Regions from separate parts of the Virgibacillus ihumii genome, predicted to be linked through region 2. Evidence: riboswitches for the same ligand, from Rfam matches in the RefSeq annotation. Region 2 holds a riboswitch; the other holds the start of a gene.
What was found. Region 2 has a riboswitch for preQ1 ahead of queF (preQ(1) synthase). Riboswitches for the same ligand answer to the same signal wherever they lie in the genome.
Positions count from the first base shown of each region.

Region 1 (3,834 bases), 1.5 Mb from region 2:
CGTCAAAAATCCAGGTCCAATCGATGAGGTAGCCATCAGGAAAATAGCTCCCCAAAATACTTGCCTTTGCTTTTTCGTCATTTTTCCGGTGTTTAAATCGGATTCATCATACTCACGTTTGGACATAATCGGCCTCCATTCATCTTCATTGTATTTTTTCATATTTTATAATATTCGACAAGAATTGCCAAATCCCTTCTAAAACAAACCGATTCGTATTTACAAAAACCCGGCAGCTTCCGAATCCGAAAGAGCCGGGCAGATTATGACAGACATGATGTACATCAGGTACCAGACAACTATAATTTACTTTGTGCAAAAGCCCCATCGATATATATTTCAAAGAGTTATCACCGACTGGGATAATACTTTTCACACTCCCCGCTTATTCCCCCATAAATAAGTATGAAGCTGCGGAAGCACACGAACATTTCGTAATTCATGACTGTCCATCACCTGATCCACCAGCCAGTCATACCGATTCACCAGCCTGCGAAGAAGCTGGTCATCATCTGCATTTCCGGTATCGTCATTACCAACCTGCAAAAATATTGGGACATTTGGATATCGTAAATGAACCCTCTTTGCATACTCCAAATCAGCCAAATCAAAAATAACAATCTTTAAACTGCAAGTTCCTTTTTGTTCTTCCTGCAGTGAAGTAATCATATCATCAAGTACGAAAAAATTGGTTTTCATTCCTGAACTGGGTGGTTTAGGTGACAGGGTCAACTCGTCAATATCGGTAAACCACGGCTGCCACTTGCTACCTTGCGTTTCCAACGCGATCGTTACCCGATTCTCATGTAACAAATCAACAAAGTCTCCCAACGCGGAAAGCAATGCCGGGTTACCCCCTGAAATGGTTACATGAGCAAATCGCCCGCCAGCCTGACGATTCAGTTCTTCCCAAACCTCTTCCGGCTCCATCAGCTTGATGTTTTCTTTTTCTGAGCCGTCCCAAGTAAACTTGGAATCACACCATGAACAGGAATAATCACACCCCGCCGTCCGGACAAACATTGTTTTTTGTCCAATAACCATCCCTTCTCCCTGAATGGTTGGACCAAAAATTTCAAGAATTGGCAGCTTCATTGATCCGTTTCCCCCTTTGGCCGATAGATGCAATAACTTGTAGGTGTCTCACGTAAAAAAACCTGAAGGCAAACAGGCTGATTATCCAGATTATTCAAATAGCCTTGGATAATCTCGTAAACTTTTTCTGCCACGACTTCGGTTGTTGGGAAATAAACCTGCTGATTGGAAAAAACGGGATCCTCATTCAATGTGGTGTGATCAAACCGCTTATGAATCAAATCCTTAATCGTTTTAAAATCGGCCAGAAAACCGATTTGATTCAGTTGACCACCAGCAATCGTTATATTCACAAAATACGTATGGCCGTGAGTGTATTGGCATTTCCCTGCTGACTCATCAGCAATATAATGAGCTGCGGAAAAATGGAACTCTTTATTCAATTCATATGCATAATCATGGTCGGGAACAGGGTAAATTTGCTGCATCATTTTACCACCCCTCGACGCATTTCGTATTGCTCCAATCCGTTACTGCGGAGTTTACACGATGGACATTCTCCGCAGCCTTCCCCCTTGATTCCGTTGTAGCATGTCAGCGTATGTTCTTTCACAAATTCAAATGCACCAAGCTGATCGCTCAATTCCCACACCTCTGATTTATCCCGCCACATTAATGGTGTATGCAGGACAAACTGGTCATCCATGGACAAATTCAGTGTCACATTCAACGACTTGATAAAATTATCCCGACAATCCGGATACCCGCTGAAATCTGTTTCACTTACACCCGTAATAATATGTTTGGCACCGATTTGTTTTCCCAGAATAGCGGCAAACGATAAAAACAATAGATTCCGTCCTGGTACAAATGTTGACGGTATTTCATCGTCCGTAATTTTTATCTCTTCCCGTGTTAAGGCATTTGGTGCAAGTTGATTTAACAAATCCATATCCAGCTCATGCTGACGAACATTTAATTTGGCACAAATTTCTTTTGCACATTCCAGTTCAGCAATATGACGCTGCCCGTATTGAAATGTGACTGCCTCCACATGATCAAACTTCCTCAATGCCCAAAACAGGCATGTCGTACTATCCTGACCTCCGCTGAAAACAACTACTGCACTTTGATTTTGACTACTCATTTTCTGTCCCCTTTCTCAAATGAAAGAAAGAGATTCAAAAATACCATAAAAAAAGACAGCACTAAGAAGCCACTGTCTTGTCTCCCTAGTTTTTTATAGAGGGATGGTTTCGAACCTCTCCTGCATCATGCAGATTTCTATATTTTATTTCACCTTCTAGCTTAGCATGCCTGCAAATTCCTGTCACGTGGTCGATTGCGGAAAATCTAAAAAACGATGCAGCAGGGAATACCCATCGCATCGTTTTTTCTTTCTTCACTTCATCTTAAGAATTTCTCCATATCCTGGTTGGTCAAAAATCCTACCCCGCATCTCCACCGGAAACTTTTTTCTCACTCGCATCCACAACAACACTTGCAGCAGCATCACCTGTGACATTGACCGATGTGCGCATCATATCCAGAATACGATCAATACCACCAACCAATGCAATACCTGCAAGCGGCAGGTTAACTGCACTTAATGCCATCGTGAGCATGATGAGACCAGCCCCTGGTACACCAGCGGTTCCAATTGATGCTAAAGTACCGATCAGTACAACTGTAACCATCTGTGAAAAAGTCAAATCGATTCCAAAGTATTGGGCAACAAACATCGAACAAAGCCCGACATACAATGCTGTTCCATCCATATTGATGGTCGCGCCCAACGGCAATACGAACGTGCTTGTTTCTTTGGAGACGCCAAGGTTTTCCTGTGCACTCTTAATCGTTACCGGCAATGTACCGGAACTGCTGCTTGTACTGAAGGCAACGGCAGAAGCAGGAAAAATACCTTTAAAAAATGTAACCGGGCTCATTTTACCGAGTGATTTAACAACCAATGAATAGACTACAAACAGTTGGATAATACACCCTGTAACCATTGCCAGAATCAGCTTGATTAATGGAAGCAATACATCCAATCCATACTCCCCCACAACAGGAGCAAGCAGTCCAAATACACCGATCGGAACAATAGTCATGACCATGCCGGTTATTTTGTACATTACTTCCGCAAACCCATCAAAAAAATCTTTTACCGGTTTGGCTTTTTCCCCTACTAATGTAATAGCAATTCCAATCGCTAATGCAAAAAAGATAATTTGCAGGATATTACCTGACGCCAATGATTCAAACGGATTTGTCGGTACGATATTTAAAATAGTTTGTATAAATCCCTCTGTTTCGGTCGGTTCAGGGGCTTCTTTTCCATCCAGCGATACGTCAATTCCACTTCCGGGTGAGAAAATTTTCCCTACTATGACACCAAGCGTGATGGCGAACATACTGGTTATTAGATAAAAGGCTACTGTTTTCCCACCCAGTCTGCTGAGTTTTCGAACATCACTTGTGCTGGCAACCCCAACAACAAGTGTAGCAAGTACTAAGGGAGCAATAATGAATTTAATTAATCGCAGAAATAAATCCCCCAGCGGTTGAACAACTTGCGCTTTTTCACCGAATATGACACCGGTTACAATCGCAAGTATAAATGCAGCAATCAACTGCCAGATCAGACTTTTCTTCATAATAAACGCTCCTATCATTTATATATCTTTCAAAATCCGACGGACCTCTACTAAACTATCACAAATGAAAGGAGCGTACAATTAACTGAGGAGAAACAGGCTAATGTTCCTAGTCTGTTACAAATTTTAACAGCAGCAATTT
Region 1 is NZ_CACVAN010000001.1:232,834-236,667, reverse strand. It holds gene HUX68_RS01190 (NRAMP family divalent metal transporter) at 1-126, opposite strand, end outside; gene queE (7-carboxy-7-deazaguanine synthase QueE) at 373-1,095, opposite strand; gene HUX68_RS01180 (6-carboxytetrahydropterin synthase) at 1,092-1,526, opposite strand; gene queC (7-cyano-7-deazaguanine synthase QueC) at 1,523-2,182, opposite strand; PreQ1 riboswitch class I at 2,262-2,306, opposite strand; gene HUX68_RS01170 (dicarboxylate/amino acid:cation symporter) at 2,484-3,692, opposite strand.
Region 1: linked by a shared signal. The riboswitch ahead of queC (7-cyano-7-deazaguanine synthase QueC) and the one ahead of queF (preQ(1) synthase) in region 2 are both predicted to bind preQ1.

Region 2 (3,834 bases):
TGGGAGTTATTTCGGGTGCACTATTGTTTATAAAAGATGACATACCGTTGACAAGTTTTACGGAAGGGTTGGTCGTCAGCTCCATGCTGGTCGGGGCGATATTCGGCTCCGGCTTCAGTGGACCGTTATCGGATAAGTTCGGACGACGCAAGCTTGTGTTTATGATATCTATCGTATTTATTATAGGTGCGCTGACATTGGCACTCGCACCGACGATGGTTATGCTGGTAGTGGGGCGATTGATTATCGGACTTGCTGTTGGTGGTTCAACTGCAATTGTACCGGTTTATTTATCCGAAATGGCACCGACGGAATCGCGTGGTTCGTTAAGTTCATTGAACCAGCTGATGATCACAATCGGTATTCTGTCTTCGTATCTGGTAAACTATGCCTTCGCCGACATGGAAGCGTGGCGCTGGATGGTGGGACTTGCCGTAGTACCGTCACTTATTTTAATGATTGGTGTTCTGTTTATGCCGGAAAGTCCAAGATGGCTGCTTGAACATCATAGTGAAAAAGCCGCACGAAGCGTGATGAAGTTGACACGCAAGCCGGATGAAATTGACAAAGAAATTGAGGAAATGAATGAAATTAATCGCATTTCGGAAAGTACCTGGAATGTGCTGAAATCTTCCTGGCTCCGTCCGACACTGATCATTGGGTGTGCATTTGCGTTATTCCAGCAAATTATTGGGATCAATGCGATAATCTATTATGCACCAACCATTTTCAGTGAAGCCGGACTTGGTGATGTGACATCCATTCTTGGTACAGTCGGGATTGGTACAGTTAACGTGATTATGACCATTGTAGCAATCATGATTATTGATAAGATTGATCGGAAAAAGCTGCTTGTGTCCGGTAATGCTGGGATGGTTGCTTCGCTATTGATTATGGCAGGTTTGATTTGGACGATAGGGCTTGATTCAACTGCCGGAGCTTGGATCATTGTTGCATGTCTAACCTTGTTCATTATTTTCTTCGCGATTACCTGGGGACCGGTTTTATGGGTTATGCTGCCGGAATTGTTCCCAATGCGTGCCCGCGGTGCTGCAACAGGTATTTCTGCACTGGCACTGTCAATCGGAAGCCTGCTCGTTGCGCAATTTTTCCCGTTGCTGACAGAGGTAATGGGCATTGAACAGGTATTCCTGATTTTTGCTGCAATTGGAATTGGGGCGATGATTTTCGTTATCAAATATTTGCCTGAAACACGTGGCCGCAGTCTTGAGGAAATTGAAGCAGACCTAAGAAAACGGACTTCGGGTGCTGATTCAGGTAATATGTAAGGTGATGATCCTGCATTTTCAGGAACGGAGTGGAAGAAATGGCTACCATAAAAGATATTGCTCAAAAAGCGAATGTATCAATAGCTACTGTTTCCCGTGTTCTCAACAGTGACCCAAGTCTGTCCGTGGGAGCCGATACGAAACAACAGATTATGGATGCTGCCCGACAGCTTGGGTACACAAAACATCTTGATAAGAAAAATAAGCATCTACGGATTGCAATTGTTCATTGGTATACGGAAAAAGAAGAGCTGAACGACATGTACTATTATTCCATCAGACTTGGCGTGGAGAAAAAACTGGATCGGGCAGGTTATGCGTACATTCGTTTATTTCAAAATACCGAGAAAAAGCCCGACGTCGACGGCATCATTGCAATCGGGAAATTTTCCGTCCGGCAGAAGAAACAGCTGGAAAAATGGAGTACTGCCATTTGTTTTGTGGATGATATCCATGCCGGAAAATCAGCTGACTCGGTGGTTGTGGATTTTCATCAAGCAACAGCGGATATTCTAAACCGATTTTTGGATCACGGACATTCTAAAATCGGTATGCTGGCTGGCGAAGAAAAGTTTTTCGGATCAACAGAAGTACTGGATGATCCGCGATTCACAAGCTACTGTAGTATTTTGCAGGAAAAAGGCTGTTTTAATAAGGCGTACAGCTTTAAAGGAACTTTTACGGTTGAATCCGGATATCAAATGATGGAAAAAGCAGTCCATACATTGGGGGATGACCTTCCCGGTGCATTCTTCTGTGCAAATGACTCAATCGCTATCGGTGCAATGCGCGCTTTAAACGATCTTGATGTAAAAATACCCGAGCGTGTAAGCATCGTTGGATTTAACGACTCCAGTGTTGCAAAGTACGTTTCACCATCGTTGAGCACTGTCAAAGTATATACCGAATTGATGGGTGAGACGGCGGTCTCCCTGCTGGAAGAGCGTATTTTGAATGGACGCACCGTGGCGAAGAAGGTAGTCCTTGCTACAGAGTTGATTGAGCGGGAGAGTTGAAGTGGACGGCTTAATGGTGAACCGGTTTGTTATTGACACTGTTGTTATTCCACCGTATACTAAAGCGAGTATATCAGATGTCATTTATCCATTAAATAATGGAAGAGGTTCTTAGCTTAAACCCTCTTAAAAAAACTAAGGACAGATGAAATGTTTTTCAAAAACCATGTGCCTTGGGCAGTGGTTTTTTCTTTTGATAGGAGGTTTTGATAATGACAGGGAGACAGGATGATGAATTAACCGATTTGTCTTTACTGGGAAACCAGGGGACGACCTATGCTTTTGACTACACACCGGAAGTGCTGGAAACATTTGATAATAAGCACATTGGGCGGGATTATTTTGTAAAATTTAATTGTCCCGAGTTTACGACACTGTGTCCGATGACGGGACAACCCGATTTTGGAACGGTCTATATTAGTTATATTCCTGATGTGAAAATGGTGGAGAGCAAATCATTAAAGCTGTATCTGTTCAGTTTTCGCAATCATGGCGATTTTCATGAGGATTGCATGAACATCATCATGAATGATCTGATTGAATTGATGGATCCACGGTATATTGAAGTGTGGGGAAAGTTCACACCGCGTGGAGGAATTTCCATTGATCCATATTGCAACTATGGGAAATCCGGAACTAAATTTGAGAAAATGGCCGACCACCGTTTGATGAATCATGACATGTATACGGAAAAAATTGATAACCGGTAGCGTATGCGTTAGTTCTGCTGTTTTTCGTATGAGAGTGAAAAGCTGGGTATGCATTGTTTGCAGTGTATTTAAAGATACGCAGCCGAATAAAAAAGGTCACTTCCGATGGGGAAGTGTCATTTTTTAATTAGATTGAGGCTTGAGAAGGGTGAAAGCTGTTGAAGTGGGAGTGAACGGTCCCCAAACGGGAGAGACAGTCTCCAAATGGGAGAATGCAGTCTCCAAACGGGAGAGAACAGTCTCCAAATGGGGGAAACACAGCTCCCAAGTGGAACAATAAGCACCTTGCCCCGATCCCTCAAAAGTTAATTTATCGAGTAAGTATTAGCCGTTCCCCGTAATCGTCACCAAACTCAACTGACTCTGATTTAAAAAACGCACCGGAATTCTGCTGGTGCCAAGCCCGCTGTCGATATAAAGATACTGGTCAGGACCGATCTCAAAAACACCTTTGTCCAGCTTAGGAAGAAGTCCCTGATCAGGTGCAACCAATGCCCCGATAAACGGAGCCCGTATCTGGCCGCCATGTGTATGTCCGCTTAGAATAAGGTCAGCTTTGAGCAAAGGATATGTTTTAATAATATCCGGTGCATGCGATAACAGTACGGTATAATTATTAAAGTCAATGTCTTTAAATGCTTCTACTATGTTTTCATGTTTTTTAGAAGGATCATCGACACCAACCAGGTTGAGTGTTTTTTCACCGATTATAATCTGCGTGTTTCGATTGTTCAGGATGGTTACATTCCGGTCGTGTAAACCGTTCAGCAATTCAGCTTTGCGGCCGTTTGCCCAATCGTGGTTTCCCGAGACGAAATA
Region 2 is NZ_CACVAN010000001.1:1,710,835-1,714,668, reverse strand. It holds gene glcP (glucose transporter GlcP) at 1-1,289, shown strand, start outside; gene HUX68_RS08520 (LacI family DNA-binding transcriptional regulator) at 1,328-2,305, shown strand; PreQ1 riboswitch class I at 2,404-2,450, shown strand; gene queF (preQ(1) synthase) at 2,515-3,015, shown strand; gene HUX68_RS08510 (metallophosphoesterase) at 3,340-3,834, opposite strand, start outside.